Regions from separate parts of the Kribbella sp. NPDC104218 genome, predicted to be linked through region 1. Evidence: riboswitches for the same ligand, from Rfam matches in the RefSeq annotation. Region 1 holds a riboswitch; each other region holds the start of a gene.
The links. A riboswitch is a leader RNA that binds a small molecule or an ion and turns the genes downstream of it on or off. The one in region 1 is predicted to bind glycine.

Region 1 (10,120 bases):
GTCGACCTTGCCGGTGGCCGGGGCGGCGACCGGGGCAAGGTCGACACCCGGCATCGGGCCGCAGTCGCGGCCGATCGCCAGGGACTGGCCGGCCTGCAACGGCTCTGGGCCGAGGCCGGAGAGCAGGTCGGTCGACCGGGAGCCGAGCACGGCCGGTACGTCGATACCGCCGCGGACGGCGACGTACGTCCGCAGCCCGGAGCGGGGCGGGCCGAAGCGCAGGACGGTCCCGGCGCGGACGACGGACGGCGCGTTCAGCGGGACGCCGGAGCAGGGGGCGCCGGTGACGGCGATGGTCAGATCGGCATCCGCGTGCAGGATGAGACCGCCGAAGGTGAGCTCGACCGCGGCCGCACCCGGATGGTTGCCGACCAGGCGATTGGCGAGCGCGTACGACGTGGGGTCGCAGGCGCCGGAGGTCGGAATCCCCAACGCTGCTTGGCCGATCCGGCCGCGGTCCTGAATTGTTGCCAACGGCCCTGTTTCCAGAATGGTCAGCATTCGGCGTCCACGAAACGGACTTGGCGGCCGGGGTGGAAGAGCGCGGCCGGATCGCGGGTCTGGTCGAAGATGCGCAACGACGTCCGGCCGATCAGCTGCCAGCCGCCGGGGGATTCGCGCGGGTAGACGCCGCTGAACTCGCCGGCCAGCCCGACCGCGCCGACCGGGACCTTGGTCCGCGGTGACGAGCGGCGGGGGATGCTCCAGTCCGCCGTCCCGGTCAGGTAGCCGAAGCCGGGCGCGAAGCCGCAGAAGGCGACCGTCCATTCTTCGGTCGTGTGCCGGGCGACGACCTCGGCGGTGCTGCAGCCGAGCAGCTCGGCGACGTCGGCCAGATCGGCGCCGTCGTACACGACCGGGACCTCCAGCAGATCACCGGCGTCCCGGGCGGTCTTCGTCGGCCGGACGCCGCGGAGATGCCGGTTCAGCGGCTCCAGCGCGCCGGTCGTGGTGACGAGGACGGTCCGCGCCGCGGGGACGATGTCGACGACGTCCGCGGGACGGTCGGCGAGCAGCGCGGCGTAGTACCCGAGGACTTCGTCGAGGTCGTCGAGCTCGACCAGGAGCGCCTGGTCGCCCGCGGGCAGGATGCGCATCAGAACGGACTCAGCTGGACGCCGGCGTCCGTCAACGCCGTCCGTACGCGGCGCGCGATGTCGACCGCGCCCGGGGTATCGCCGTGTACGCAGATCGAGGCGGCCTCGACGGTCAGGTCGGCGCCGGTGTGGTCCTTGATCGGCCGGCCGGTTGCCATCGCCGTACAGCGGGCCGCGATCGCGTCGCCGTCATGCAGCACCGAGCCCGGCTCGCGGCGGGAGACGAGCGTCCCCTCCGAGGTGTAGGCGCGGTCCGCGAACGCTTCGTGGACGACGGTCAACCCGGCCTCTGCCGCGAGCCGGAGCCACGCCGAGCCCGGGAGGCCGAGGACCGGCAGTGAGCGGTCGTAGTCGGCGACCGCGCCGACGACGGCGGCCGCCTGGGCCTCGTGGTGGCCGATCGTGTTGTAGAGCGCGCCGTGCGGCTTCACGTACCGGACGCGGGCCCCGGCGATCCGGGCGAACGCGTCCAGCGCGGCGATCTGGTAGACGACCTCGTCGCGTAGCGCGGCCGGCTCGATGTCGACGAACCGGCGGCCGAAGCCGGCCTTGTCCGCGTACCCGACATGGGCGCCGATCGCGACGCCGCGCTCGGCCGCCAGACCGGTCACCCGGCGCATGATCGAGGGGTCGCCGGCGTGGAATCCGCAGGCGATGTTCGCGCTCGTGACGACGTCCAGCAGCGCGCTGTCGTCGCCCATCGGCCAGGAGCCGAAACCTTCACCGAGATCCGCGTTGAGATCCATACGCCATGCTAAAAGATTGTTGAACAATCCTGCAAGAGGTTTGTTCTATGATTCGGCCCATGAGCACCGGTGAGGTGGACGAGAGCCGCCAGACGTGGCTGCGGACGGTGGCCGCCGATGTGGCCCGGCTGGATCGCAGCAGTTCCGCGGAGCGCGCCGCCGACATCCTCCGCCGCAGTATCACCGAAGGTGCGCTGCCGCCCGGCGCCCAGCTGTCCGAGGTCGAGCTCACCGAGGTCCTGGAGGTCAGCCGGAACACGCTGCGCGAGGCCTTCCGGCTGCTCACCCACGAGGGTCTGCTGATCTACAAGCTGCACCGCGGCGTGTTCGTCCCGGAGCTCGACGAGCACGACGTCGTCGACCTCTACCGGCTGCGCCGGGTGCTCGAGGTGGACGTCGTCCGCGGCCTGGCCGACCGCGAGCCGGAGCTGCCGGCCGCGCGGCTCGAGCCGCTGCTGGCCGACGTCGAAGCCGCCGAGGCCGCCGCACTCGCCGACCGCTGGGCCGCCGTCGGCACGGCGAACATGCGCTTCCACCAGCACCTGATCGGGCTGGCCGACAGCGCCCGGATGGACGCGATGACCGGCCGGTTGCTCGCCGAGCTGCGGCTGCTCTTCCACGTGATCGCCGCGCCGCGCGAGCTGCACGAGCCGTACATCGCCCGTAACCGTGCGCTTTTCGAGTTGCTGGAGGCTCGGAAGTACGCCGAAGCGGCCACCGAGCTGCACCAGTACCTGACCGACTCCGAGGTCGCCATCCTGGCTGCGTTCCGAAGCCGTTAAAGGCTTGCTTTCGCCCGCCGGGACCTGCGTTGATGAGGTGTACAGCCGTCAGCAGCCCAGGGGAGCGCAGCGCATGACCGAGGAAGAGCGGACCGACCCGACGCCCAAGTCCTACCGCCCGATCGACGCCAAGGGTTTCCGCGAGTCCATCGCGCGCGGCTGGGGGCCGGTCGATCGCTCGATCAGCGTGCCCGCCGGTCTGGCCGAGGCAGCCGCCGAGCACCGGCGCCGGCTCAGTGCGGCGCTGCCGGGCCGGCGGATCGCGCTCGCGGCCGGCCGGGCGCCGGTGCGCTCGAACGACACCGACTACGACTTCCGCGCCGACAGCGATTTCGTCTGGCTGACGGGGTGCCAGGCCGAGGGCGCCGTCCTGGTGCTGTCGGCCGACGGCGACGCGACGCTGTACCTGCGCGAGACCGCCGGGCCGGAGGAGGCCGACTTCTTCGCGAACGCGCGGGACGGCGAGCTCTGGATCGGCCCGGTGCCCGGCCTGAAGGACTGGTCGGACGCGCTGCAGATCGCCTGCCGGCCGATCGAGGAGCTGGCCTCGGCTGTCCGCGGCGCGGTTCCGTACATGCTGTCGGTGCCCGGCGTGGAGCCGATGCTGGATGCGCTCGTGCAGACGTCGCCGTACGACGGGAACGCGCTGCGCCAGAGCCTGGCCGAGCTGCGCCGGATCAAGGACGACTGGGAGCTGGAACAGCTGCGCGAGGCCGTGGCGGCTAGCGTGGTCGCCTTCGAGGACGTCGCGCGCGAGCTGCCGGAGGCGATTCGCGGCGGCGGCGAGCGCTGGTTGCAAGGCACCTTCGACCGGCGCGCCCGGACGCTGGGCAACGGCGTCGGCTACGCCTCGATCGTTGCTGCTGGCAAGCATGCCCCGGTGCTGCACTGGGTGCGGAACGACGGCGCCGTCAACGAGGGCGACGTGATCCTGCTGGACGCCGGTGTCGAGACCCGCACGCTCTACACCGCCGATGTGACGCGGACGTTCCCGGCGACCGGCGAGTACACCGCGGCCCAACGTCAGGTCCACGACCTGGTGCACAAGGCGCAGCTCGCGGCGTTGGGCGCGGTCAAGGCCGGAGCGCCGTACCGGGCCTTCCAGTACGAGGCGATGGTCGTGCTGGCCGAAGGACTGCGGGACTGGGGCATCCTCGATGTGTCGATCGACGAGCTGCTCGGGCCGGACGGCCAGCAGCACCGCCGGTTCATCGTCTGCGGCACCGGGCATTACATCGGCCTCGACGTCCACGACTGCGACGCGGCCCGCCCGGAGACCTACTTCGCCGGTGATCTCGAGGCCGGGATGGCGCTCGCGGTCGAGCCGGGGCTGTACTTCCACCCGAACGACGAGACCGTCCCGCCCGAGTTGCGCGGGATCGGGATCCGGATCGAGGACAACGTCGTCGTGCACTCCGACCGGCTGGAGATCCTCACCGAGGCGCTGCCGATCACCACCGACGGGCTCGAGGCGTGGACCAAGCAGTGTCTTAACGGACAGTAGTCAATCGATCACTTAAAATTAGTAGTCACGTGCGGTAACGCAAACCGGTCGCCGCACGATGTAGTCGTCGGGGAGGGTCGAACTCGGCCCGGCGCGTGACAGTGGGGGGCCGCGGTCACGCGCCGGCCGGATTCGGATTCCGGATCAGGGGAGATCCAACGGGGGAGCCGTGATGAACCTACGAGTGCGAGTCGTCCACTACGGCCCGGCGCACTGGTACGCCGATATCGACGACGCGGACGACCCGCAGCCCGACGATCCGTTCTGGTATGTCGATCGCTGCCGGACGCAGGCCCAGGCGCTCGACGCCGCCTGCACCGAGCTGAGCGCCTTGTCGAAGCGCGCTCGCCGGGGCGATCACCTGCACCGGGTTCTCGAGATCACCGGCGTCGCGGTCTGAGGTTCAGCCGGTCGGCTGGACGGCGGCACACGTCGTCCCCCGCTTCGGCACCGTGCGATCGATGAGGTAGCTGTCGACCGCCGACTGCATGCACGCGCTCTTGTTGTAGCTGCCGTGTCCCCAGCCCGCGTAGGTGAGTAGGACGCCGTGCCGGCCGAGCTGGCGCTCGACGCTCCGGGCCATCGGGTACGCCGTCGCGGGGTCGTGCAACGCGTTCGCGAGCAGGATCGGCGTACTCAGGTTGCGGACGTTGAGGCGATGCTGCGGGTTGTTGGCCTTGGGTGCGCCCAGGCAGACCGAGACGGCCATCAGCTGGCCGGGGTACGGCATGTCCGGGTTCTTGTCGGCGATCCGGTTCAGCAGCCTCGCGTAGTCGCGGTAGTTGGTGACGCGCAGGTTCCAGTCCTGGCAGAACGGGATGAAAGTGTGCGCGGTCAGCGCGGCGGATTGTTTGCTGAGGGCAAGGTTTTTCAGCGAGTCGGCGAGAGCGTTCCACTGCGGTCCGTAAAGCATCCGGAAGGTGCTGAAACTGAGCTGGAACGGGTTGCCGGCCCGGGCCAGCGCATCGGCCCAGACAGCCCGGACGTCCTGACCGTGCAGGGCACAGGACGGCGTCCGGTCGCACCATTTCACGAACTCGTCGAACGAGTCCTGGACGCCGGCGGCCTGGACGTCGAGGAACTGGCGCGGCCCGGCCAGGCTGTGGTCGAGCACGCTCTCCAGGACCATCGCCCGGACGTTGCGCGGGTAGGTCTCGGCGTACTGGGCGCCGAGCTGGGTCCCGTACGAGCTGCCGTGGAAGGAGATCTGGCGTTCGCCGAGGGCGCGGCGGATGGCGTCGACGTCCCGGACGGTTTGCCAGGTGTCGACGTGGTCGTAGAGCGGGCCGGTGTGCTCGCGGCAGTCGGCGGCGAGGCGGCGGTTGAAGTCGAGGGTCGCGGTGAACTCCGCGGCGCTCTTGATGATCGGGGACGGCATCGCGGCCATCAGCTCGGCCGAGCACTTCACCGGGTTGCTGCGGCCGATGCCGCGCGGGTCGAAGCTGACGATGTCGAAGCGGTCCTGCAGTTGCGGGCTGAAGCGGCTGATCCCGGTCTTGATCCGGTCGACGCCGGAGTCCCCTGGGCCGCCGGGCCCGAAGACGAGGACGCCGAGGCGCTGCTGCTTCGCCGTCCGGCGGGCGATCTCGAACCCGAAGGTCGGACCGTTCGGGTTCCGCCAGTCGACCGGCAGCCGCAGCGTCGCGCATTCGGAACCCTGGACGACCGCGGGGTCGTCCTTGCCCTCGGCCACGCAGTCCTTCCACTGCACGGCGGCCGAGGCCGGGAGGACGGTGAGGCTGGAAGCGGCGACGGTCAGGGCGACAGTCCACGCGAGTGCTCTGGGTCTCATTTCCTCGAGTCTTCGGTAATCGCTTGCTCGCGGGCATCGGGGAACGCCCCCTGGACCACCCCGGTTGTCGTTTGAGGGGCTTGTTAGGGTCGGGCGCGATGACACACTCACGGTGGTTCCGGGTGGTGGCGATCGCCGAGGCGGTCTCCTGGACAGGCCTGCTGATCGGCATGCTGTTCAAGTACGTGCTGTCCGACAACGAGATCGGGGTCAAGATCTTCGGCCCGATCCACGGCGGCATCTTCGTCGTCTACGTGCTCACGGTGCTGCTCGTCCGCGGCCCGCTGCGCTGGTCCTGGCCGGTCACGCTGGTCGCGCTGGCCGCGAGTGTTCCGCCGCTGTTCACCTGGTTCTTCGAGATCTGGGCAGTGCGGACCGGCCGGATTGACGGCGGCCAGCAGGCCGCCGTACCGTCGCGTGCGGAAGCTAATTCAACAGCCGCATGAACCCGTGCGGGAGAGACCTGGGCTCGACCCGGGCGCCGTAGGAGCAACTCTCCCCAAGAATCTCTCAGGCACCTTCACCGTACGGGCGAGGCACCTCTGGAGGACATCGGTCCAACAGAGTGGGGAGGACACCACTCGGTCAACGACGACCGGAAGGGACCTCCACACGGATGGCGATCAGTGTTTTCGACCTGTTCAGTATCGGGATCGGCCCGTCGAGCTCACACACCGTGGGCCCGATGCGAGCGGCCCGGACGTTCGTCCACGGGCTGGTGGCCGACGGCCTGTTGACCGCGACCACCCGGGTCGAGTCGCAGCTGTTCGGCTCGCTCGGCGCGACCGGGCACGGCCACGGCAGTAACAAGGCGGTGCTGCTCGGTCTCGAGGGCGAGGACCCGGAGACCGTCGCCACGCACTCCGTCGACGCCCGCGTGGAGACCATCCGCGAGCGCGGCCGGCTGCGGCTCAACGGGACGCACGAGATCGCGTACGACGACAACACCGACCTGATCATGCACCGGCGTAAAGCCCTGCCGTACCACCCGAACGGGATGTCGTTCCTGGCCCGCGGGGCCGACGGCGCCGTCCTGCGGGAGCGGACGTACTACTCGGTCGGCGGCGGGTTCGTCGTCGACGAGAACGCCGCCGCGGGGGACCGGATCGTCCCGGACACGACCGTGCTGAAGTACCCGTTCCGGACCGGCGCGGAGTTGCTCGACCGGTGCCGCGAGTCCGGGCTGTCGATCAGCGAGGTGATGCTCGCCAACGAGCTCGCCTGGCGGACCGAGGAGGAGATCCGCGCCGGCCTGCTGCACATCTGGCAGGTCATGCAGGACTGCGTGCAGGAGGGGTGTGAGACCGAGGGCGTCCTGCCCGGCGGGCTCAAGGTCCCGCGGCGCGCGCACCTGCTGCACACCAAGCTCACCCGCGACCCCTGGTCGGTCGACCCGCTCAAGGTGATGGACTGGGTGAACCTGTTCGCCCTCGCCGTCAACGAGCAGAACGCCTCCGGCGGCCGCATCGTCACCGCCCCGACCAACGGCGCGGCCGGCATCATCCCCGCCGTCCTGCACTACTACCGCCGCTTCGTGCCGGGCGCGACCGAGGACGGCGTCGTCCGCTTCCTGCTCGCCGCGGCCGCGATCGGCGTCCTCTACAAGGAGAACGCCTCGATCTCCGGCGCCGAGGTCGGCTGCCAGGGCGAGGTCGGCTCGGCCTGCTCGATGGCCGCCGCCGGCCTCTGCGAAGTCCTCGGCGGCACCCCCGAACAGGTCGAGAACGCCGCCGAGATCGCCATGGAACACAACCTCGGCCTCACCTGCGACCCGGTCGGCGGCCTCGTCCAGATCCCCTGTATCGAACGCAACGCCATGGCCTCGGTCAAAGCCATCAACGCCGCCCGGATGGCCATGCACGGCGACGGCGTCCACGTCGTCACCCTCGACAAAGTCATCAAGACCATGCGCGAAACCGGCGCCGACATGAAGATCAAGTACAAGGAGACCTCCCGCGGCGGCCTCGCCGTCAACGTGATCGAGTGCTGATCCTCAGCCTTTGGTGGTTTCGAGGATGGTTCGGGTGATCAGGGGTGGGTCGTCGTTCATGGGGACGTGGCCGCAGTTGAGGAGGGGGACGGAGCGGGCCTTGGGTAGTTGGAGGTGGGCTCGGGCGGCTTGGATGGGGAGGAGGATGCGGTCGTGGGTGCCCCAGGCGATGGTGACGGGGACGGCGGGGACGTCGCCGTGGAAGGTTTCGCCGGCTCGGGCGTGAGCGGCGACGCGTTCGAAGGCGGGGGCGTCGCGGAGGGCGCGGGATTCGGCGACGACGGCTTCGGGGGCGCGGAGGGCCGGGCGGTGGTAGATGGTGCCGGTGAGGACGCGGCGGCCGGCGGGGGTGCGGGAGAGGCGGCGTACGGTCGGTTCGGGGGTACGGCGGGCGACGCGGCGCAGGTTGGTGAGGAGGCTGATCGCCCAGCGGTTCTCGCGGGGTGACCAGAAGCCGGCCGGGGAGAGCGCGGTGACGGTGCGGGCCAGCTCGAGCTGGCCGAGGCGGAGCGCGACCAGGCCGCCGAGGGAGTTGCCGACGACGTGCGGCCGATCGACGTCGAGGGCCCGGCAGAGCGCGTCGACGGTGTAGGCGAAGCTGTCGAGCTCGTCCGGGACGCCGTCCGGGACGTCGGGGGAGGCGCCGAAACCGGGGAAGTCGAGCGCGATCACGTCGTGGTGCTCGGCCAGCTCGTCGATCACCGGGTCGTAGGCCTGCCAGTGGTGGCCGATCCCGTGCAGCAGCACCAGCGGTTCGCCGGCGCCCTTGCGGTGGTAGGCGACCTCGACCCCAGGGACCCCGGCCACGGTGACCGTCGCGGTTGCGCTCATGACCTCATCGTGACCGCGGGACGGCGTCCTGTCATCGTGACATGGCCGATGTCACATAACCCTAATACGCTTCCACCGACTTGGTCGGCGCGTTACCGGAGACGGTGCGCTGCAGGTCGATCTTCCACGACTTGTCCGCGCCGAACGCCTGCTCGAACTTCTGGAACGAGCACCCGGTCGCGAACTGCCGCCGCTCCGAGCTCCACTCCGCGCCGCTCTTGTAATACAGGTGGTACGGCCCGCCGATCCGCGTGATCGCGGCCGCCTTCCCGGCCCGGATGTAGGTCATCACGTGCGGCTCCCGCGGCGGCTTCCCGTCCGAGACGACCGAGATCGCGACATCCTTCGACGTCCCGTTGGTGATCTCCAGCCGCCCGGTCCCGGCCTCGCCGCGCCGGACGACGGTCGCGCCGTTCGCCGGCCGCTCGGCCACCGGCGCCTTCCCCGGGTTCGGCAGGCTGCCGCCGAAGACCAGCTCGCGCGCCGTCAGCGCCTTGAACGCGGGCTGCAGATCGGCCCGCAGCTGCCGCTGCACCTTCTCCGAGGTGTACGCGCCGCCACCACAGCGCGCATCCAGCTCGGCCTGTTCCGAATCGGCCAGCCGGTACGCGGCGACCCCGATCCGATCCTGCAACAGCTGATGGACGCCGCTCAGCCGCGCGGCGACCGTGATCGCGGCCAACTGACCCGACGCTTTGTTCAGCGCCTTCGACAGATCACCCATCGCCTGCGCGAGCCCTTCGGCCGTCTGCGCGCGAGCCAGCGCGCGCAGGTTCCCGCCGAGGCCCTTCTCGATCTTCACCAGCTCGGCCTGGTACGCCGCCTGGTCCAGCGGGCCACGGGCCGGAGCCGACCCCACGGCCGACGTGCCCTGCGTAGGCGTCGGCTCACGCCCGCCCGCAACAGGCGCCGGCGCGCATGCCGCGAGCACGCACAGCAACACCACAACCACCCCGAGCCGCACCGCTCCACCCACCCCAGTAGCCCCAACCCCGCGCACTCCAACGGTACGGGCGGACCCACCGAGAAACGAACCAGCTCTACGTTAAGAATCAGCTCCGCTGGGCCGGACGGACGAACGGGAACGCCAGCGTGGAGCGGATGTTCTGGCCGGTCAGCATCATCATCACCCGGTCGACGCCGATGCCGAGCCCGCCGGTCGGCGGCATCGCGTACTCGAGCGCGCTGAGGAAGTCCTCGTCGAGGGACATCGCCTCCGGGTCGCCGGCGGCCGCTTTCAGCGACTGCTCGGTGAGCCGGCGCCGCTGCTCGACCGGGTCGACGAGCTCGGAGTACGCCGTCCCGATCTCGGCGCCGAAGGCAACAAGGTCCCAGCGCTCGGCCAGGCGCGGCTCGCTGCGGTGCGTGCGGGTCAGCG
Region 2 (10,120 bases), on a different contig from region 1:
GTCAGGTACGTCACACCCGCCTGGGCCCCCTCTTCTCCCGTCAGGTTCTTTAGGTTAGCCTCGCCTAAGTTCAACGGAGAGGGCAGGTATGGCGTCGCACGTCCAGGACGGAACCTTCGATCTGATCGGGGTCGGTTTCGGTCCATCCAATCTCGCGGTGGCCATCGCCGCCGGCGAACTCGGCGACACCGCGCCGCGGCACCTGTTCCTGGAGCGGCAACCCCGCTTCGGCTGGCACCGCGGGATGCTGATCGACGACGCGACGATGCAGGTCTCGTTCCTCAAGGACCTGGTCACCCTGCGCAATCCGGCCAGCGGCTTCACGTTCCTGAACTTCCTGCACCAGACCGGCCGGCTGGTCGACTTCGTCAACCACAAGACGCTGTTCCCGTTACGGGTCGAGTTCCACAACTACCTGGAGTGGGCGGCCGCGCAGGTCTCGGACGCCGTCCGCTACGACCGGACCGTCGTCGAGGTCCGGCCGGTGACGGTGGACGACGTCGTCGTGGAGTTCGACGTGACGTCGACCGCCGCGGACGGCTCCGCCCGCGAGGTGCACCGCACCCGGAACGTGGTGCTGGGCACGGGTCTGACGCCGCGGCTGCCCGAGGGCGTCACGGCGTCCGCGCGGGTCTGGCACAACCGGGACCTGCTCGACCGGGTCCGGCAGCTCGGCGCTGACGCGGCGCCGCGCCGGGTGGTCGTCGTCGGCGCCGGGCAGAGCGCGGCCGAGGTGACTTCCTTCCTGCACGAGCGTTTCCCGGCCGCCGAGGTCTGCTCAGTGTTCTCCCGGTACGGCTACAGCCCGGCCGACGACAGCCCGTTCGCCAACCGGGTCTTCGATCCGGCCGCTGTGGACGAGTTCTACTCGGCTCCGGAGGACGTCAAGCAGCAGGTGCTCGACTATCACAGCAACACCAACTACTCCGTCGTCGACACCGAGCTGATCGAGGACCTGTACCGCAGGAGCTACCGCGAGCGGGTGTCCGGGCGCGAGCGGCTGCGGTTCTTCAACGTGGCCCGGGTGACCAACCTGCACGAGCACAGCGACGGCCTCAGCCTGACGGTCGAGTCGCTCAGCACCGGCCAGAAGACGCCGCTCGACGCGGACCTGATCGTGTACTGCACCGGCTACCGCGCGGGCGACGCCGCGGAGATGCTCGGTGACCTCGGCCGGGAGTGCCGCCGCGACCCGTACGGCCGGCTGCGGATCGGCCGCGACTACCGGGTCCAGACCACGGACGCCGTCCAGGCAGGGATCTACCTGCAGGGCGGCGGCACCGAGCACACGCACGGACTCGCTTCGTCATTGCTCTCGAACACAGCGATCCGCGCGGGCGAGATCCTCACCGCCATCCGGCAGCAGCCCGTGCAGGAACTGCGGCCGCGTTCACTGGTCGACGGCTCGGCCGCCTGAGCGGTCAGACAGCCGGGCCGGTCAGCTCGCGCACCAGAGCGCGAATGACCAGCTCGACTGTCGACCGCATGTCGACGGCGTCGTTGTCGAGCAGCCACTGCGTCTGCAGGCCGTCCATCGCGGCGATGATCGCGGAGGCGGCCCGGTCGACGTCCGGATCGGTCATCGCGCGGCCGGTCGCGTCCGCGACGGCGCTGGTGACCATGTCGCGCAGGCCGGTGAAGCGCTCGGTGAAGAAGGCGCGGCCGGGATGGTTCTCGGTCACCGACTCGCCGAGCAGGACCGTGTAGGCCTGCACGATGCCGGGGCGTTTGCGGTTGACCTCGGCGGTCTCGACCAAGTGGTCGAGCAGCGGCGCGCCGCGGGGCGCGATATGCCCGTCGAGCTCGGCGACGTCGGAGTCGTCGCGGTACTCGAGCAGCGCGATCAGCAGCTGCTCCTTCGATCCGAAGTGATGCAGGACGCCGGCGTGCGTCATCCCGACCCGCTCCGCGATCTCCTGCAGCGAACCACCGGCGTAGCCGCGCTCGCCGAAGACGGCCATCGCGGCCTGGAGGATCTCCGCCCGGCGCAGGCCGGACCGCTTCTGCGGCCGCTGCGCCTTCGCGGCGCCCGACGACGGTGGTGCCGGCCAGCTCTGTTGCGCGCCCATGACGCTCCTCCGATTGGTCGACCGAGGACGAGCTTAAGCGAGCAACTGATCCACGCGCCGCAGGACGATCGCCTCAGCGTCGGCCGGGATGATGACGTCGGTCAGCGTCAGGGTCGCCAGACCGACTGCGGTCGCCAATAGCTCCTGCCCGTCGGCCGTCCGGTCGGGACCGCCGAGGAGCAGCGCGAACAGCGCGGCCAGCTCGGCGTAGCCCTGGGTCACCCGAGCACCGAGCGCCGGTGTGGTCAGGGCGTAGGTCTCGAACGCCTGCTGGACGCGGAACAACCGGCGGTCCTCCTCGTCCCGCGGGATCAGCACCCGGACGATCGCCCGCAACGTGTCGGCGGGCGCATCGGCCGCCTGTTCCGCGACCCGCTCGGCGCCGCGCTCGTTGATCGCCTTGGACGCCGCCTCCAGCAGCTCGTCCTTGGTCGTGAAGTAGTGCTGGACGCGACCGACCGAGACCCCGGCCCGGTCCGCGACCCGCCGGATCGTCACCTGGGCGACCCCCTCGGTGTCGACCAGCGCGAACACCGCCTCCAGGATCGCCGTCCGCCGCGCGTCGTACGCGGCGCCCTGACCTCTCACGTGAGCTACCATCCCAAGCAGAACAATACGTTGGTATTGATTAGATGAGGACAACATGGTCAAGGTACTCGCCCTGGCACTGGCCGTACTGCTCCCCGCACCGGCCGCCCCGCCGTCCGAGCCGCCAATCGCCCGGACCGATCGCGGTGCCGTCCGTGGTATCGATCATGGCGACTACCGCGAGTTCAACGGCATCCCGTACGCCGCACCGCCGCGCCGCTGGCGGGCCCCGCAACCGGCCGCGCGCTGGACCGGCGTCCGCGACGCGACCCGGTTCGGGCCGCGCTGCGCGCAGCTCGAGTCCCCGACCGGGACCAGCGAGACCACAGCCGAGGACTGCCTGTATCTGAACGTGACAGCGCCGAAGCGGCCCGGGCGGAAGCCGGTGATGGTCTGGCTGCACGGCGGCGGCTTCGTCGAAGGCGCCGGTAGCGAGTACGACCCGCGGCGGCTCGCCGTTCGCGGCGGCGTCGTCGTGGTGACGGTCAACTACCGGCTCGGCATCTTCGGCAACTTCGGCTATCCAGGTCTCGACGGCTCCGGCACGTTCGGCCTGGCCGATCAGCAGGCGGCGCTGCGCTGGGTGCAACGCAACGCGGGCGCGTTCGGCGGCGACCCCGGCAACGTGACGCTGTTCGGGCAGTCCGCCGGTGGCCAGAGCATCTGCGCGCACCTCACCTCCCCTGCCGCGGCCGGGCTGTTCCAGCGCGCGATCATCCAGAGCGCGCTTTGTACGACGCCGATCCCGGCCAACGTGCTCGCACCGGGGCTGCCGACCGTCTCCCCCTGGGAAGCGCCGGAAAGTCTGGCTACGCGCGGCCGCGCGGCCGCCGACCGGGTCGGCTGCAGCAACCTCGCTTGTCTGGCCGAGAAGGATCCGGAGCAGCTGATGCCGATCTTCCGGGATTTCGCGGGCCTGTCCTACGGCAGCCGGATTCTCCCGGAGAACCCGGCCGTCGTCCTGCAAGCGGGACGGACGCAGGACGTCCCACTGCTGTCCGGCACGACCCGCGACGAGGGAACCTACCTGCAAGGCATCTACGACGCACTGCTCGGGGAGTTGACCCCGGCGAAGTACGGCGAGTACCTGGACCAGGCGTTCGGCCCGCACGCCGATCGGGTCCGGGCGCGGTACCCGCTCGGGAATCCGAGCCGGACCTGGGCAGCCGTCAGTACCGACAGCGCCTTCGCCTGCCCGACGCTGCGCCGCAATCAGACCTACGCGCGCCACGCGCCGACGTACGCGTACGAGTTCGCCGATCGGACGGCGCCACCGACGCTGCCAGCCGTCGGCTACCCGTACGACGCGTACCACTCGGCCGACGCGCTGTACCTGTTCGACCTCCGGGTGGGCGGAGCGCCCCTCGACGGCGATCAGCGCCGGCTCGCGAACGCGATGCTGGACTACTGGTCTGCCTTCGCGCATACCGGTGACCCGAACACGCCGGCACTCCCCCATTGGCCGCGGTTCCGCCCAGCGGACGACGTCGTCCAGTCGCTCGATCTGCACCTCGGACGGACCGACGTCGCACGCAGTCACCACTGCGGGCTATGGGCAACGATCCCGCTGGATTAGGTCTGCGGGTAAGGAGAATCCGGCAGCCCGAGATTGCGCCAGACGAACCGCGGGATCCCGGCCAGGAACGTCCGCAGGAAGCGGGAGTTGTGCGCGACCAGCGGGTGGCTGTGCTCGCCGGGGCTGAACCAGGCCCAGTCGTCGACGATCTGGAACCCCGACGGCGGGTTGGCCATCAGGAACTCCATCTGGCGCGGGTGGATCACGTCGTAGGCGAACTTCTTGTCCTGCGCGAAGATCCCGAACTGCCGGTTGAAGTCCTCGCTCTCGAAGCTGATCCCACCGCCGAAGCCCCGGCGGCCGACCTGCAGCCACGGCATCCGCGCCGGGAGCTGGAAGCCGAGCATCGCCTCGCTGTGATGCTCGGTCACGGTCCGGGTGGTGGTGCGGCCCTCGGAGTCCGTGCTGGACTCGGTCCGCGTCGTCTTCCAGTGGTGGGTGAAGGCGACGAAGGGCGGGCCGTCGCCGTCCCGGCCGCGGATCACCTCGCTCGTGCGGTGCCCATGGCCCGATCGGGTGATCGGGGTGGTCTGCAGCAGCTGGTCGTCCTCGCCGATCCAGTACCAGTCCGGGTGCTGGTAGAAGGTCAGCCGGGCCTCACGCTCGGGCTGGATCCAGCGGTCCAGCGGAGCCGCATCGATCGCGGCCGCGATCGCGGCGAGCTGCTCCAGCCAGGGGGCGAGGAGCTCGGCGTCCTTGCGCGGCGGGTCGAGGACGACGAGCTGGTCGCCGTCGATGCTCAGGTTCAGCCCGGGCTGCCCGGCGGCCATCGCGTACAGCTGCTCACACAGCTGGGCGGTCAGCACGTCGGTCGCGAACTCGGGCTCCTGGACACCGACCGTCCAACCGGCCCCGAGCTGCGCCGGAACCGGGACCATCGTCGCCATCACGCCGTACCGGGGCTGCGTCTGCCCGCCGGTGATCCACAACTCGGGCAGCCGCCGCGACAGCGTCACCATGCCGACCCAGCCGCCCCAGTGATCGTTGCTGTACTCGATCACCTGGAACGGGCGGCCCTGGCTCGTCGCCCCGGTGATCTGATCGTCCGGCGACCGGGTGAACCCGATGCCGAACGGCGGGTTGCCCAGCCGCGCGACCGCGGCGAACGCCGGCGAGCCGACGAACGTCCAGCCCCGATCCCGCAACGACTTGCGGTAGCGCTCGCGGCGGACCAGCCAGATCACGAACCAGGCCAGTCCGCCCAGGCCGAGCAGCATCAGCGTCCACGCGAAAACCGACATCTGGCGGAACATCGCGACCGTCCTCTCAGTTCGCCGGCGCCGCGGCCGCGGCGATCCGGCGATTCAGGATCTCGGCCAGTACGACGGCTTCGTCGTGCGGCAGGATCCATTCGGTCGCGAGAGTCTGGACGACGAGCGCCGGGCCGGGCGTGCTGACCGGCGTCCGGTCGAGGCGGATCGGGTACTCCAGCTCCTCACCGCCGGCCAGCGTGGTCTCCGACACCTTCAGCACCGAGAGCGGCACGTCCTGGATGTTCTCCCGGGTGTTGTCGCCGTCCGCGCTCTTGGCCCGGACGGTCGCCCGCAGCGTCACTGAGGTGTCGCCGACGGTCAGCCGGAGCCGGTTGATCCCCCGGATCCGGAACGTCAGCTCGTACGGCGTGTCCCCCAGCCCGGCCACCGCGGGCCGGAGCAGCTGACGCTCGCCCCACCGGCCGATCAGGAACCCGATCACGCCGCCGATCGCGGCCGCCGGGACGCAGAACAGCGCCGGGCCGCCGATCACGATCGTCGCGAAGACGCCGAACAGCGCGGCGGTGCTCCCGGTGATCGCGCCGACCGAGGCCCAGCGGTCCGGCTTCCAGCGGCTGCGGTCGCGGAACAGCCAGCCGCCGGCGATCGCCGCGACCGGGATCAGCACCGATTTCCAGTCCACCAGCGCCTGGTCGGCGGACAGGTTGATCGTCACCGTCGCGATCAGGAACAGCACCGGGATCCCGACGTACACGCCCCAGACCACGAGCTGGGCGCGCCGGCTCCGGGCCTCGGCGTCGTTGGCAGTCACCCGCCGACCCAATCACATCAGCGGGTCCGGACGCCGATTGACCCGGCCGCCGGGCACACCCTAGAGTCGGCGGCTCAACCGCATATCGCGCCGTTCGAATCGGGGCGGGAGAGTCCTCATCCATCACGATGAGGCGCCGAAGGAGCAAATCTCCCCAGAATCTCTCAGGCCCAAGCGACCGTTCCGATGAGGCGAACTCTGGAAAGCCGGGTGCCCGCGCAACTGCGGGCGACCCGCACCCACGGTGCAAACCGCCACACCCGGCGGCGAAGCTCTCAGGTACCGATGACAGAGCGGGGAGGTCACCCAGCAGAGGCGTCACGTGTCCGTGACGCCGGACCGAGGGAGCCTCCCAGCCATGACGTCGTCACGTCCAACGCCGCTGCATGCGGAACATCAACGACTCGGTGCGTCGTTCACCGATTTCGCCGGCTGGTCGATGCCGGTGCGCTACACCTCCGACATCGCCGAGCACACCGCCGTCCGGACGGCGGCCGGCCTGTTCGACCTGTCCCACATGGGCGAGCTGGAGCTGACCGGGCCGCAGGTCGCGCAGGCGCTCGACCACAGCCTGGTCGGGCAGCCGTCGAAGATCGGCGCCGGTCGCGCCCGGTACACGATGCTGTGCGCCGCGGACGGCGGCATCCTCGACGATCTGGTCGTCTACCGGCTCGCCGAGGAACACTTCCTGATCGTCGCGAACGCGAGCAACGCGGCCGCCGTCCGGGACGAGCTGGTCGAGCGGATCGCCGGCTTCGACGCCGAGCTGCGCGACACCACGGCTGATTGGACGCTGATCGCCGTCCAGGGCCCCGCGTCCGCCGAGATCGTCGCCACGCTCACCGAGCTGCCGCTGGCCGACCTGAAGTACTACGCGATCTGCGCCGGGACGCTTGCCGAGCGCAACATCCTGCTCGCGCGCACCGGCTACACCGGCGAGGACGGCTTCGAGATCTACTGCCGGCCGGACGACGCCGCCGGGATCTGGACCGCACTCCTGGCGGCCGGCGCTCCGCACGGGCTGTTGCCGGCCGGGCTGGCCTGCCGGGACACGCTTCGGCTCGAGGCCGGAATGCCCCTGTACGGCAACGAGCTGACTGCCGCGACCACGCCGTTCGAGGCCGGGCTCGGCCGGGTCGTTGCCTTCGGCAAAGAGGGTGACTTCGTCGGCCGGGACGCGCTCGCCCGCCGGCGCGACGAGGGCGCGCGGCAGGTGCTCGTCGGCCTCACCTCGGCCGGACGCCGGTCGCCGCGGAGCGGGTACGCCGTCCACGACCCGGAGTCCGGGCGGCAGATCGGCGCGATCACCAGCGGTGCGCCGTCCCCCACCCTCGGTCACCCGATCGCGATGGCCTACGTCGGGGCCGGCTACGACGAGCCCGGCACCCAGCTGCACGTCGACATCCGCGGGACCCACGACGTCGTCGAGGTCGTCGCCCTGCCCTTCTACCGCCGCGCCTAGGAGCTCTCATGTCCGTTCCCACCAACCTGCAGTACACCGCGGAGCACGAGTGGATCGCCGTCGACGGCGACATCGCGACGGTCGGCATCACAGCGTTCGCAGGGGAAGCGCTGGGCGATGTCGTGTACGTCGAGCTGCCCGCGGCCGGCGACGCCGTCCGCGCCGGTGACACCTGCGGCGAGATCGAGTCGACCAAGTCGGTGAGCGATCTGTTCGCGCCGCTCGACGGCGAGATCGCCGAGATCAACGAGGCCGTCGTCGCCGACCCGGGCCTGGTGAACACCGACCCGTACGGCGCGGGCTGGCTGCTGCGGCTGCGGATCACGGGCGAGGTCAGCCTGCTGGACGCCGCCGCCTACACGACCCTGATCGGCGGTGAGTGAGATGCTCGACCAGTCCCTGGCCGCGTTCGATCCGGAGATCCACGCCGCCATCACCGCCGAGCTCGGCCGTCAGCGCGACACCCTCGAGCTGATCGCCAGCGAGAACTTCGCACCGCTCGCGGTGATGGAGGCCCAGGGCTCGGTCCTGACCAACAAGTACGCCGAGGGTTACCCCGGCCGCCGGTACTACGGCGGCTGCGAGCATGTCGACGTCGTCGAGCAGCTGGCCATCGACCGGGCCAAGGCCCTGTTCGGCGCGGGTTTCGCGAACGTCCAGCCGCACTCGGGCGCCCAGGCGAACGCCGCCGCGATGTTCGCGCTGCTCGACCCCGGTGACACGATCCTCGGCCTCGACCTCGCGCACGGCGGGCACCTCACGCACGGTATGCGGCTCAACTTCAGCGGCAAGCTGTACGACGTCGTCGCGTACCACGTCAGTCCGGACGACTTCGCGGTCGACATGGCCGAGGTCGAGCGGCTCGCGCTCGAGCACCGGCCGAAGCTGATCGTGGCCGGCTGGTCGGCGTACCCGCTGCACCTGGACTTCGCCGAGTTCCGGCGGATCGCGGACCTGGTCGGCGCGTACCTGATGGTCGACATGGCGCACTTCGCCGGGCTGGTCGCGGCCGGGCTGCACCCGAGCCCGGTCCCGCACGCCGACGTGGTCACCACGACCACCCACAAGACGCTCGGCGGGCCGCGCGGCGGCGTCATCCTGACCAACCGGGCCGACCTGGCGAAGAAGTTCAACTCCGCGGTCTTCCCCGGGCAGCAGGGCGGTCCTCTGGAACATGTGATCGCCGCCAAGGCGGTCGGGTTCAAGCTGGCGGCGTCGGAGGAGTTCCGCGACCGGCAGCGGCGGACGCTCGAGGGCGCGCAGGCGATCGCGGACCGGCTGCTGGCCGACGACGTCCGCGCGGCCGGGATTACGGTCCTGACCGGAGGGACGCAGGTGCACCTGGTGCTGGTCGACCTGCGCGACTCGGCGCTGGACGGCCAGCAGGCCGAGGATCGGCTGCACTCGGTCGGGCTGACCGTGAACCGCAACGCCGTCCCGTTCGACCCGCGGCCGCCGATGGTCTCGTCTGGGCTGCGGATCGGGACGCCCGCATTGGCGGCCCGCGGGTTCGGGGCGGCCGAATTCGCGGAGGTGGCCGACATCGTCGCAGCGGCTCTGATTCAGGAGCCGAGCGAGTCGTTCACAGCTGAATTGCGTGCGCGCGTCGGCGTCCTGACGGCGAAGTTCCCGCTCTATCCTGCGATCGGCTAGTTCCGAAAAGTCCACTCCGTTTTGGTGCTTCTTGCAACAATTTCACCACTTCGGCACGTCTTGGTCTTTACCGGGGCGGGACGAAGGAGGCTGGGGTGCAAGGACGGCGACGGGCCAAGAGCGCAGTTGGGCTGCTGCTCGGATGTCTGCTGGTGTGCGGGGTGGCGCTGGCGGGCGCGGCGTACTTCCTGCTGCCCAAGGAGCAGTTGCAGACTGCCCCTTTGGGCACGATGGAACCGGAGCGGACGGCGACCGCGGCGCCGGTGAGCACGCCGGCACCGGCCGGCCGGGCGCCGCGCCGGGGGCCGGCCGCCGCCGGGTACGCCTGCCCGGGGTTCAGCGGGATCCAGACCAAGGTCTCGCTGCCCCTGGTCCTCGAGGAGAAGTTTGCCTGGGGCAACCACCCGGCGACCAAGGTCGGTGACGGCAAGGGCAACATCCGCTGGGACGCGGACCCGTTCAAGGATCCGAGCTGGCACCTGTGGCTGCACTCGCTGCGCTGGCTCGGCAACGGCGTCTACGGCGCCGACCGGGGGAACCGGCAGGCCCTGGACAAGACCCTCGCGATCGCGAAGGACTGGGTGCGCGACAACCCGTATCCCTGGCAGGGCGCGAGCGCGACCGAGTCGACGATGCACCGCACGAACGTGCTGATCTGCATCCGGCAGACCACGCTCAAGAGCCTGCAGGCCCGGACGCTGCCGGCGCAGTACAAGTGGCTGGACACCGCGCTGAACGACCACGCGA
Region 3 (10,120 bases), on a different contig from region 1:
GACTCCGGCCCGGCCTGGTCGAGCAGCGGGTGGTTCGGCAGGTACGGCGCCAGGTGCGCGGCGACCGCGACCGGGCCGACGCCCGGACCGCCGCCGCCGTGCGGGATGCAGAACGTCTTGTGCAGGTTCAGGTGGCTGACGTCGCCGCCGAACTCACCCGGCTTGGCCAGGCCGAGCAGGGCGTTCAGGTTCGCGCCGTCGACGTACACCTGGCCGCCGTGGTCGTGGACGATCTGGCAGACCTCGGTCACGCTCTCCTCGTACACGCCGTGCGTGGACGGGTAGGTGATCATGATCGCGGCCAGCTTGTCCGCGTGCTCGTCGGCCTTGGCGCGCAGGTCGGCCAGGTCGATCGTGCCGTCTTCGTTGCCCTTGACGACGACCACCTTCATCCCGGCCATCACGGCCGAGGCGGCGTTGGTGCCGTGCGCGCTGGACGGGATCAGGCAGACGTTGCGGCCCTCGTCGCCCTGGGCCCGGTGGTAGCCGCGGATCGCGAGCAGCCCGGCCAGCTCACCCTGGGAGCCGGCGTTCGGCTGGATGGAGACCTTCGCGTAGCCGGTCACCTCGGCCAGCCAGCGCTCCAGCTGGCTGATCAGCTTCACGTAGCCGGCGGCGTCCTCGATCGGGGCCAGCGGGTGCATGTCGGCGAACTCCGGCCAGGTGACCGCCTCCATCTCGGTGGTCGCGTTCAGCTTCATCGTGCAGGAGCCGAGCGGGATCATGCCGCGGTCGAGCGCGTAGTCCTTGTCGGAGAGCTTGCGCAGGTAGCGCAGCATCGACGTCTCCGAGCGGTGCGTGTTGAAGACCGGGTGGGTCAGGTACTCCGACGTCCGCGCGACCGCGACGGCCGGGGCCGCGAGCGTGTCGTCGTACTGGACGCCGAAGGACTGGCAGACCCGGGTCAGCGCGGCGACATCGGTCTTCTCGTCACAGGAGATGCCGACGTGGTCCGCGTCCACCTCGCGCAGCCAGATGCCGTTCTGCCGGGCGGCGTCGACGACGTCCGCGGCGGCGCCCGGGACGCGGGCCAGGACGGTGTCGAAGAAGTCGCCGTGGACGACCTCGACGCCACCGGCGCGCAGCGACGCGGCCAGCTTGCCCGCGTAGTCGTGGACGCGGTTCGCGATCGCCTTCAGCCCGTCGGGACCGTGGTAGACGGCGTACATCGACGCGACGACGGCCAGCAGGACCTGCGCCGTACAGATGTTGGACGTCGCCTTCTCGCGGCGGATGTGCTGCTCACGCGTCTGCAGCGCCAGCCGGTACGCCGGGGCGCCGTCGGAGTCGACCGAGACGCCGACCAGGCGGCCGGGCAGCGAGCGCTCCAGCCCGGCGCGGACCGACATGAAACCGGCGTGCGGGCCGCCGTAGAACAGCGGGACGCCGAACCGCTGCGACGAGCCGATGACGATATCCGCCCCGGCCTCCCCCGGCGCCTCGAGCAGGGTCAGCGCGAGCAGGTCGGAGGCGACCGCGACGAGCGTGTCCTGCGCGTGCGCGGCCTCGATCAGCGGCTTCAGGTCGCGGACGACGCCGCCCGAGCCCGGGTACTGGACGAGGAAGCCGAAGAAGTCGCCCTGCGGCAGGCCGTCGGTGGTGTCCGCGACGACGACCTCGATCCCGAGCGCCTCGGCGCGGGTCTCGACGACCGCGATGGTCTGGGCGAAGGTGTCGGCGTCGACCAGGAAGCGGTTCGACTTGCTCTTGCGGTTCGACCGGTGCGCCAGGGTCATGGCTTCGGCCGCCGCGGTGCCCTCGTCGAGCAGCGACGCGTTCGCGGTCGGGAGACCGGTCAGGTCGGAGACGACGGTCTGGAAGTTCAGCAGCGCCTCGAGGCGGCCCTGGGAGATCTCCGGCTGGTACGGCGTGTACGCCGTGTACCAGGCCGGGTTCTCGACCAGGCGGCGGACGATCACCGACGGCGTGAACGTGCCGTAGTAGCCCTGGCCGATCATCGAGGTGGCGACGTTGTTACGGGCGGCGAGCTGGCGCAGCTCGGTCAGCGCGTCCACCTCGGACGCCGGCTCCGGCAGCCGCAGCGGCTCCGCGATCCGGATCGAATCCGGGACGGCGGCGTCCACGAGCGCGTCGACGTCGGCGTACCCGAGCAGCTGGACCATCCGGGCGACCTCATCGGGGCGCGGCCCGATGTGCCGGTCGGCGAAGATGGCTGATATTTCGGTCATCAAGAGGCTCCGTTGCTAGTCGCTTCCGGTGGCCTCCCCCTCTGTCACGGCGCGGACGCACGCTTCAGAGTCGCCTGACGCACCCGGTCCATGGGCCTGAGAGGTTCCGGGGAGGAATTGCCCCTTCGGCGCCCGCTGGATGAACGGGACTCTCCCGAGTGCGGTGAACAGCTGGAACGAGGGTACCTCAGCCGGTCATGCGAGCCCGGCGGCGGGCGGCCAGCTCGTCGCTGGCGTGGCTCTCGCCGTCGTCCTCGCCGTGACCGTCGGCGCGCTCGGTCGGCAGCTCGGACAGCGAGCCCTCGACCTCACGCCAGACGCCGCCGAGCGCGATACCGAAGACGCCCTGGCCGCCGGCCAGCAGGTCGATGACCTCGTCCGGCGAGGTGCACATGTACACCGAGGCGCCGTCGCTCATCAGCGTGATCTGGGTCAGATCGTCGATCCCGCGCTTGCTCAGGTGGGCGATCGCCGTCCGGATCTGCTGCAGCGAGATCCCGGCGTCCAGCAGGCGCTTGATCACTTTCAGCAACAGGACGTCACGGAAACCGTACAGCCGCTGCGTCCCCGAGCCGGTCGCGGGGCGAACCGACGGGGAGACCAGGCCGGTGCGCGCCCAGTAGTCGAGCTGACGGTAGGTGATCCCGGCCGCGGCGCAGGCCGTCGGCCCGCGGAAGCCGACATCCTCGGGCATCGGCCGCAGATCGTCGTCGAAGAGCAGACCCTGCACGCCGGCAGTGGCGGCCGCCGCGGCTCGTGCTTCGGACGTGGTCTGCGCCGTCAGATCCGTGTCGCCGGTGCGTGTCACGCCTGAGCCTCCCTGGATACCGACTGGAACGAGTTACCTCCGTGGAGTTACCGCACCCCACAACTCCTTCACGGTAAGCCGCCGACCTGGGAGGGTCAACGACAACCGCTCCGAGCCGCTAGCGTGTCGCGACTCCCACACGAATCGTTACCTTCCCGGTCTTGCCGGTACCCAAGGCCGAAACGTGCTCAGCTCTTGTCGAAATCCTCGGGGGTGACCTGGTCGAGGAACTCGCGGAAGCGCTCGACCTCCTCTTCCTCCTCGACCTCGTCGGCGCCGCCCTCGCTGTCCGGGACCGGGATCCCGGCCTCGGCGAGGATCTCCTCGGTGCAGTACACCGGCGTCCCGGTGCGCAGGGCGAGGGCGATCGAGTCCGACGGGCGGGCGGAGATCTCGGTCTTGTCGTCGAAGACCAGGACCGCCTCGAAGACGCCGTCGGTCAGGTTCACGATCCGGACCTGGCTGAGCGTGTGCCCGAGCAGCCGGATGGTCTCGGCGAACAGATCGTGCGTCAGCGGGCGCGGCGGCTCCATCCCCTGCTGGGCGAAAGCGATCGCACTCGCCTCGGCCGCGCCGATCCAGATCGGCAGGTACCGCTCGCCGCCGACCTCTCGGAGCAGCACGATCGGCTGACTCGAGGGCATCTCAACCCGGACTCCGACCACGTCGACTTCGCGCACTCCCCCACCCTACTCCGCGTCGTTCACCGCGGCAGCCTGGACCGGACGAGTGCTGTGTGCAACCGAACGGTCAGGGCGGCGAGGTGTTCGGTCTGCTCGGTGCGGCGGGGGCCGGTGACCTGCTCGATCAGGCCGGCCTCGCGGTCGGCCGCCGTCCGGAAGGGGCGCAGGTGGCGCGGCTCGATCCCGTACGTCGCCAGCTCGGCCGCGGCCTGGGCGACCACGATCGCGTCACCGCCGTAGTGCTTGCCGTCGGCCACCACCAGCCCGTGGCTCTCCAGCTGGTCGAGCAGCTCGGCCGAGACGCCGGCGGCGGCCCGCAGCTCGGCCCGGGTCAGCCGCAACTCGATGCCGGTGGCACCGAAATCGTCAGCGGCCGGACCGGTGGCCGGCGTCCTGGGCGCGACCGGCGGTCCGCCGGCCGCCGGTCGCAAGCCGCGGTCGATCGCGCCGAGGTGCTCCTTGATGACCTTCAGCGGCAGGTACTGGTCGCGTTGCGCGGTCAGCACGTAGCGCAGCCGCTCGACGTCGTCCGGGCTGAACTTGCGGTAGCCCGACGCGGTCCGCGCCGGGCTCACCAGCCCTTCGGCCTCGAGGAAGCGGAGCTTGGAGATCGTGATGCCGGAGAACTCGGCCTGCAGGACCGCCAGCACCTCGCCGATCGAGAGCTCAGGCCTGGCCACTGGCGTAGTAGACCAGCCGGTACTTGCCGATCTGCACCTCGTCGCCGTTGGTCAGCTGGACCTCGTCGATCCGGTCCCGGTTCACGTAGGTGCCGTTCAGGCTGCCGACGTCGCGGACCTTGACGCCGTAGGCGTCGCGGCGGAACTCCGCGTGCCGGCGCGAGACGGTGACGTCGTCCAGGAAGATGTCGCTGTCCGGGTGCCGGCCGGCGGTGACGACGTCGACGTCCAGCAGGAAGCGGCTGCCCGCGTTCGGGCCGCGCTGGACGATCAGCAGGGCGGACCCGGCCGGCAGCGCGCCGACGGCGGCCTGGTCGTCGGCCGACAGCGGCTCACCCTGATCGAAGCGCTCGGTCTCGGGCTCGACCGAGATCGGCGTCAGCATCGCGGTGTCGGTGACGCCGGGGGCCGGCGTCGCGGCGGCGGGTCGGTCCGCGCCAGGGAGCATCGCTCCGCACTGCGAGCAGAAGCGGCTGCCCTCGGAGTTCTCGTGCCCGCACTGGTTGCAGAACGGCATGCTGTGATCCTCCCGATCGCCGTTAGGCGACGTTGATTGCGTAGACCCCGTGATAACAGTGTGGACCCGGACCCCAACCCTCGATCAGCGGTTGAGGTCCGGTAAACCTATCAGCCGGTGATCAGCTCGGGTCGAGCTGGCCCTGGTAGGTCTCGGCGTCCATCAGGGCCTCGACCTCGGCGGCGTCGTCGACCTGGATGTCGAGCAGCCAGCCCTCGCCGTACGGGTCGGTGTTGACCAGGTCCGGCTGGTCGGCCAGGGCCTCGTTCACCGCGGTCACGGTGCCGTTGACGGGGGCGAACAGATCGCTGACGCTCTTGGTCGACTCGAGCTCGCCGCAGGCGTCGCCGGCCCGCACCGCGCTGCCCACCTCGGGCAGCTGGACGTACACGATGTCGCCGAGCGCGTCCTGCGCGAAGTCGGTGATACCGATCCGCACGGGGGCCTCGCCGTCGGCCTTCACCCACTCGTGCTCGGCCGTGTACTTCAGGTCTTCGGGGTACACCTTCGTCCTCTTTCTGGAAAGTCTCGCGCGAAGTTACTTGGTCGGGCTGGGCGCCGGGCGAGCGTAGCGATGCTCTTCCAGCGGGTGCAAGGCGGTGATCGAGACACTGGTCTGCTCGGTCACCTCGGCGGTCCCCCCGACCTGCGGACCGGTCACCTCGCTGACCAGGCCGCCGGGGAAGTTGGCCGCCTCGGCCAGGTTGTGCGACTCGCCGATCGCCTCGATGACGTACGGCGAGTTGAGCTTCTGGCCGTCGACGCGGATCCCGGGGGCGTCGTCGACGAAGTCGGTACTGGCCACCACCCGGGCCGAGCCGTTGATCTGGATGGCCTCCGCGCCGGCGTCGCGCAGCTCCTCGATGGCGTCCAGCAGGTTGCTCGACGTCATCTTGCCCTCGGGATCGTTCAGCGTGATCCGGACGCCGGGGCCGACGGCCGGCAGCGTCCCGGCCAGGATGCCGAGTGTGCGCACCTGGGCCTCGGCCTGGGCGCGCGCGGTCTCGGCCTTGTCGGCGCTCGAGGACAGCGAGTTCTTCCGCTCCTCGAGCTCGGTGATCTCGCTCTCCAGCCGGCGGGTGTTCTGCCCGAGGCCGTCCAGGATCGCGATCAGATCCTCACGGCGGGCGTTCTGGTACCCGTCGTCCGCCCGGGTCACCCGGACCTGGACCACCGCGACACACGCCACCAGCGCCAGCACCACCGCCACGATCGCCTGCCCGCGCGACGGTTTGAACCCCGCCTTGAGCCGGTTCAGTGCCTGGTTCGGCGTCCGGGCCTTCTTCACCGCCGGCATCGGCGTCGGCGCGGGCGGATGCGGCTGCTCGGCGGGCTCCTCGGGCTTGCCGGCGGCCGGCGCCTCGTACCGCGGCGGCTTCGCGTGCTCGCCCTTCGCCCGGGCGGCCGGCTGCTCCGCGCCAGGCTCGTCCGGGCGGGTCTCGTCCGGGGCGCCGGGTTTGGCCGGCTCGTCGGCCCACCAGCTGGCGACGACGGTGGGGTCGTCGTCCGGGGTCTCGGGTTTGTCGGGTTTGTCGGTCATGTCAGGCCCTGAAGATGTGCCGGCGGATGGCGGCCATGTTGGTGAAGATCCGGATGCCGAGGACGACGACGACGCCGGTCGACAGCTGGGACCCGACGCCGAGCTGGTCGCCGAGGTAGACGATCAGGGCGGCGATCAGGACGTTGGACACGAACGAGACGACGAACACCTTGTCGTCGAAGATCCCGTCCAGGAACGCGCGCAGCGCGCCGAAGACGGCGTCCAGCGCGGCGACCACCGCGATCGGCAGGTACGGCTGGGCCCACTCGGGGACGTCGGGGGCGACCAGCAGGCCGATCACCACACCGATGACGAGTCCGAGGACGGCGATCATCTCTTACCCACCTTCGCGTATCGCAGCGCGATGGTGGCATCGGCCGGCACCAGCAAGGAGTCCTCCGTCGTGGTCGTCATCCGGACATCGAAGTTGCTGACCAGGTACTGCACCCACTGGCCGCCCGAGCTCTGCGCGAACCGGGCCGGCAGGGTCGCCGAGTCGCCGATCGCGAGCACGGTGTACGGCGGCGTCAGCGAGCTGTAGCCGACCGTGATCGCGCTGCCCGCGCCGCGGATCGCGGTCATCGAGGTGAGCCGGTGACCGTTCACCGAGATCGCCTCGGCGCCCGCCGTCCAGAGCCCGTTGACGAGCTGCTGGATGTCGACGTCGAGCAGCCGGCCCTCTTTGCCGGCGTCCTTGGCGTCGTCGACGACCACCTTGACCCCCGGCCCGGTGACGGCGATCGCGCCGGTCCGCAGCTCCAGGTCGTCGAGTTTCTGCTGCAGCGCCGCACCCTGGCTGGTGTTGGCCAGCCCACCGGCCTGCAGCCGGCGGACCTCATCGGCCAGCTGGGTCTGCCGGGTGCGCATCCCGTCCAGGCGGTTGTCGGCCTGGTTGATCCGGGTGATCAGCTCCCGGCGCTGTTTCTCGGCCTCGGGCGCGCCGGCGAAGTTCTGCGAGGCGGCGACCGCGAGCAGGAAGCCGAGCACGATCGCCGCGGCGCCGAGCAGCACCCGGTGCCGCGGCCGGACGCGCTTGCCGTCCTGGTTCGGGCGGGTCCGCGCGGCGGCGGCGTACCCCTCGTCGATCGGGTGCGCCATCAGGTTGTTGAGCAGCGACATCGAGGCGTCGACGCGCCGCGGCTGTTGCTTCGGCGGCGGTGCGGGCGGAGCCGGTGGAGGCGATGCGGTCACGGGCTACCCGGGATCCTTGAGCGGTTTCACCGTCTGGATCAGGTGCCGCAGCTGCGCGAAGTACAGCGCGCCGGCCCAGTAGTACAGCGCGGTGCCCCAGATCGCGAACGCCCAGCCGAACACGCGGGCCAGCAGGTTCAGCGTGCTGTCGCCGTCCCCGAGCAGGAGCAGCGGGAACGCGTACAGCAGACAGAAGGTCGCGGACTTGCCGAGGAAGTGCACCGGGAGCGCGTTGAAGCCGCGGCGGTGCAGCGCCGGCAGCGTGAACGTGAGCAGCAGGTCACGCAGCGGCAGCGCGATCGCCAGCCACCACGGGATGATGTCGCGCAGCGCCAGCCCGAGCACGGTCGCGAAGATGTACAGCCGGTCGGCGACCGGGTCGAGCATCTGGCCGAGCCGCGTCGTCTGGTTCATCCGGCGGGCGATCTGCCCGTCGGCCCAGTCCGTGAACCCGGAGATCGCCAGCACCAGCAACGCCCAGCCGTCCTCCTGCGGCCCGAGAACCAGCCACAGGAACAGCGGCACACCCAGCAACCGGAGGAAGCTGAGCGCGTTCGGGATCGTGACCACCCGGTCGGACACTTCCAAGTCCGGCACGCGCCCCCTCCTCTCTCACCCTGACACCGGTGGTAACTGTACTTGGGCCTTCGGTCCGGGCCATGCCCGGCCACGCTAGGGGCATGCCCCGACTTTCCCCTGATACCTGAACGCTTCTCAGTCTGAGCCGCTACGCATGCTATGAACCGGTGACCCGATCGATATCCAAGGGTGATGCTGGAATCCGGAGGTGGAGTGTGAAGTTCCTGGTGCTGATCTACGGCAATCCGGAGTCGCGGGCGGTGTGGGACGCGCTGTCGGACGAGCAGAAACAGGAGGGCATGGCCGGGTATGCCCGGTTGCACGAGGCCCTGGCCGAACGGGACGAACTGCTCGCGTCGGAGTCGCTGGACGACCCCGGCACGACCAAGCAGGTGCTGGTGCGGGACGGGCGGCCGCTGACGACGGACGGCCCGTTCGCGGAGGTGAAGGAGCAATTGGCCGGGTTCTACCTGCTCGACTGTGAGTCGATGGAACGGGCGGTGGAGATCGTCGCGCTGATTCCGGAGGCGCCGTTCAGCCTGGTCGAGGTACGGCCGGTGCGCGACTTGTCGGCGTACATGTGAGTGCCCTGGAGGAGGTGCTGCGTGCGGAGACGCCGCGGGTGTTGAGTGCGCTGACGCGCCGGTACGGCGATTTCGACGCGTGCGAGGACGCCGTCCAGGAGGCGCTGCTTGCTGCGTCGCAGCAGTGGCCGACGGACGGCGTACCGGACAACCCACGGAGCTGGCTGATCACAGTCGCGTCGCGGCGGCGGATCGAAGTACTGCGGAGTGCGGCGGCTCGGCAGCGCCGGGAGGAGAGTGTCGGGCTCGAACCGGCGCCTGAGGTCTCCGCAGTCGACGACTCGCTGACACTGCTGATGCTGTGCTGCCATCCGGCGCTGACCGCGCAGTCGCAGGTCGCGCTCACGCTGCGCGCGGTGGGCGGGCTGACGACCGGTGAGATCGCGCGGGCGTTTCTGGTGCCGGAGGCAACCATCGGACAGCGGATCAGCCGGGCGAAGGCGAAGCTGCCCGGTGCGTCGTTCACCATGCCGCCTGCCGATGAGCTACCGGCGCGGCTGGCGGCAGTACTGCACGTGCTCTATCTGATCTTCAACGAGGGCTACACCGCCTCATCGGGTGATGCGCTGCACCGGGTCGAGCTGAGCGCGGAGGCGATCCGGCTGACCCGGCAGCTGCACGGTCAGCTACCTGCCGAGGGTGAGGTCGCGGGACTGCTCGCGTTGATGCTCCTGACCGATGCCCGCCGTCCGGCCCGGGCCACGGCCGAGGGCCACCTGATCCCGCTCCCCGAGCAGGACCGCTCCCGCTGGGACGCCGAGGCCATTGCCGAGGGCACCAAGCTGATCACCGCCACACTGCAGGCCGCGCCCATCGGGCAGTACCAACTGCAGGCTGCGATCGCCGCCGTCCATGCGGCCGCTCGCGCGGCTGAGGACACCGACTGGCGCGAGATCCTGATGCTCTACGAACTCCTCGAAACCACCGCCCCCGGCCCGATGGTGACCCTGAACCGGATCGTCGCGGTCGCGATGGTCCACGGGGCAACCCGGGCCATGGCCCAACTGGAAGGCCTGCCCTTCGAGCACTACCGCATCAACGCCGTCCGCGCCCACCTCCTCGAACTCGCCGGCGACCTCCCCGCCGCCCGAACCACCTACGCCCTGGCCGCCCGCCAAACGGCGAGCACTCCGGAGCAGCACTACCTCCAGTCACGCGCCGACGCTCTGTAACATCGCCGCGGTCTCGGCCCAGAGGGCGCGCTGGGTGTCCTCGGAGCGGCCGGGCTCGGGGCAGGTGAGCGGCCGGCCGGTGCGGTCGAAGTAGCCGCCGGTGACGCCGTCGTACGCCGGATCGGTCGCCAGGGCCGTGATGATCGCGGCGCCGCGGCGCGGGTCGCCGATCTTGGC

Region 2: another riboswitch for glycine. It lies ahead of gcvT (glycine cleavage system aminomethyltransferase GcvT); the one in region 1 lies ahead of ACZ6ZD_RS05890 (L-serine ammonia-lyase).
Region 3: another riboswitch for glycine. It lies ahead of gcvP (aminomethyl-transferring glycine dehydrogenase); the one in region 1 lies ahead of ACZ6ZD_RS05890 (L-serine ammonia-lyase).

The regions. Positions count from the first base shown of each region.
Region 1 is NZ_JBVJMQ010000001.1:1,252,509-1,262,628, reverse strand. Features, by position in the region: gene ACZ6ZD_RS05930 (5-oxoprolinase subunit C family protein) at 1-501, opposite strand, end outside; gene ACZ6ZD_RS05925 (5-oxoprolinase subunit B family protein) at 495-1,097, opposite strand; gene ACZ6ZD_RS05920 (LamB/YcsF family protein) at 1,097-1,843, opposite strand; gene ACZ6ZD_RS05915 (GntR family transcriptional regulator) at 1,903-2,625, shown strand; gene ACZ6ZD_RS05910 (aminopeptidase P family protein) at 2,699-4,129, shown strand; gene ACZ6ZD_RS05905 (hypothetical protein) at 4,302-4,529, shown strand; gene ACZ6ZD_RS05900 (alpha/beta fold hydrolase) at 4,533-5,921, opposite strand; gene ACZ6ZD_RS05895 (DUF3817 domain-containing protein) at 6,020-6,367, shown strand; glycine riboswitch at 6,365-6,457, shown strand; gene ACZ6ZD_RS05890 (L-serine ammonia-lyase) at 6,538-7,911, shown strand; gene ACZ6ZD_RS05885 (alpha/beta fold hydrolase) at 7,915-8,742, opposite strand; gene ACZ6ZD_RS05880 (hypothetical protein) at 8,804-9,706, opposite strand; gene lysX (bifunctional lysylphosphatidylglycerol synthetase/lysine--tRNA ligase LysX) at 9,795-10,120, opposite strand, start outside.
Region 2 is NZ_JBVJMQ010000003.1:77,405-87,524, reverse strand. Features, by position in the region: gene ACZ6ZD_RS25460 (lysine N(6)-hydroxylase/L-ornithine N(5)-oxygenase family protein) at 89-1,417, shown strand; gene ACZ6ZD_RS25455 (TetR/AcrR family transcriptional regulator) at 1,422-2,069, opposite strand; gene ACZ6ZD_RS25450 (TetR/AcrR family transcriptional regulator) at 2,103-2,657, opposite strand; gene ACZ6ZD_RS25445 (carboxylesterase/lipase family protein) at 2,713-4,233, shown strand; gene ACZ6ZD_RS25440 (hypothetical protein) at 4,230-5,474, opposite strand; gene ACZ6ZD_RS25435 (hypothetical protein) at 5,500-6,258, opposite strand; glycine riboswitch at 6,354-6,449, shown strand; glycine riboswitch at 6,455-6,552, shown strand; gene gcvT (glycine cleavage system aminomethyltransferase GcvT) at 6,617-7,720, shown strand; gene gcvH (glycine cleavage system protein GcvH) at 7,729-8,103, shown strand; gene glyA (serine hydroxymethyltransferase) at 8,105-9,373, shown strand; gene ACZ6ZD_RS25415 (heparinase II/III domain-containing protein) at 9,469-10,120, shown strand, end outside.
Region 3 is NZ_JBVJMQ010000003.1:1,316,458-1,326,577, forward strand. Features, by position in the region: gene gcvP (aminomethyl-transferring glycine dehydrogenase) at 1-2,189, opposite strand, end outside; glycine riboswitch at 2,264-2,356, opposite strand; gene ACZ6ZD_RS30810 (MerR family transcriptional regulator) at 2,377-2,883, opposite strand; gene ACZ6ZD_RS30815 (bifunctional nuclease family protein) at 3,186-3,677, opposite strand; gene ftsR (transcriptional regulator FtsR) at 3,701-4,360, opposite strand; gene ACZ6ZD_RS30825 (FHA domain-containing protein) at 4,347-4,877, opposite strand; gene gcvH (glycine cleavage system protein GcvH) at 4,999-5,382, opposite strand; gene ACZ6ZD_RS30835 (DUF881 domain-containing protein) at 5,416-6,417, opposite strand; gene ACZ6ZD_RS30840 (small basic family protein) at 6,419-6,751, opposite strand; gene ACZ6ZD_RS30845 (DUF881 domain-containing protein) at 6,748-7,608, opposite strand; gene ACZ6ZD_RS30850 (CDP-alcohol phosphatidyltransferase family protein) at 7,612-8,205, opposite strand; gene ACZ6ZD_RS30855 (YciI family protein) at 8,403-8,771, shown strand; gene ACZ6ZD_RS30860 (RNA polymerase sigma factor) at 8,768-9,943, shown strand; gene ACZ6ZD_RS30865 (SDR family NAD(P)-dependent oxidoreductase) at 9,923-10,120, opposite strand, start outside.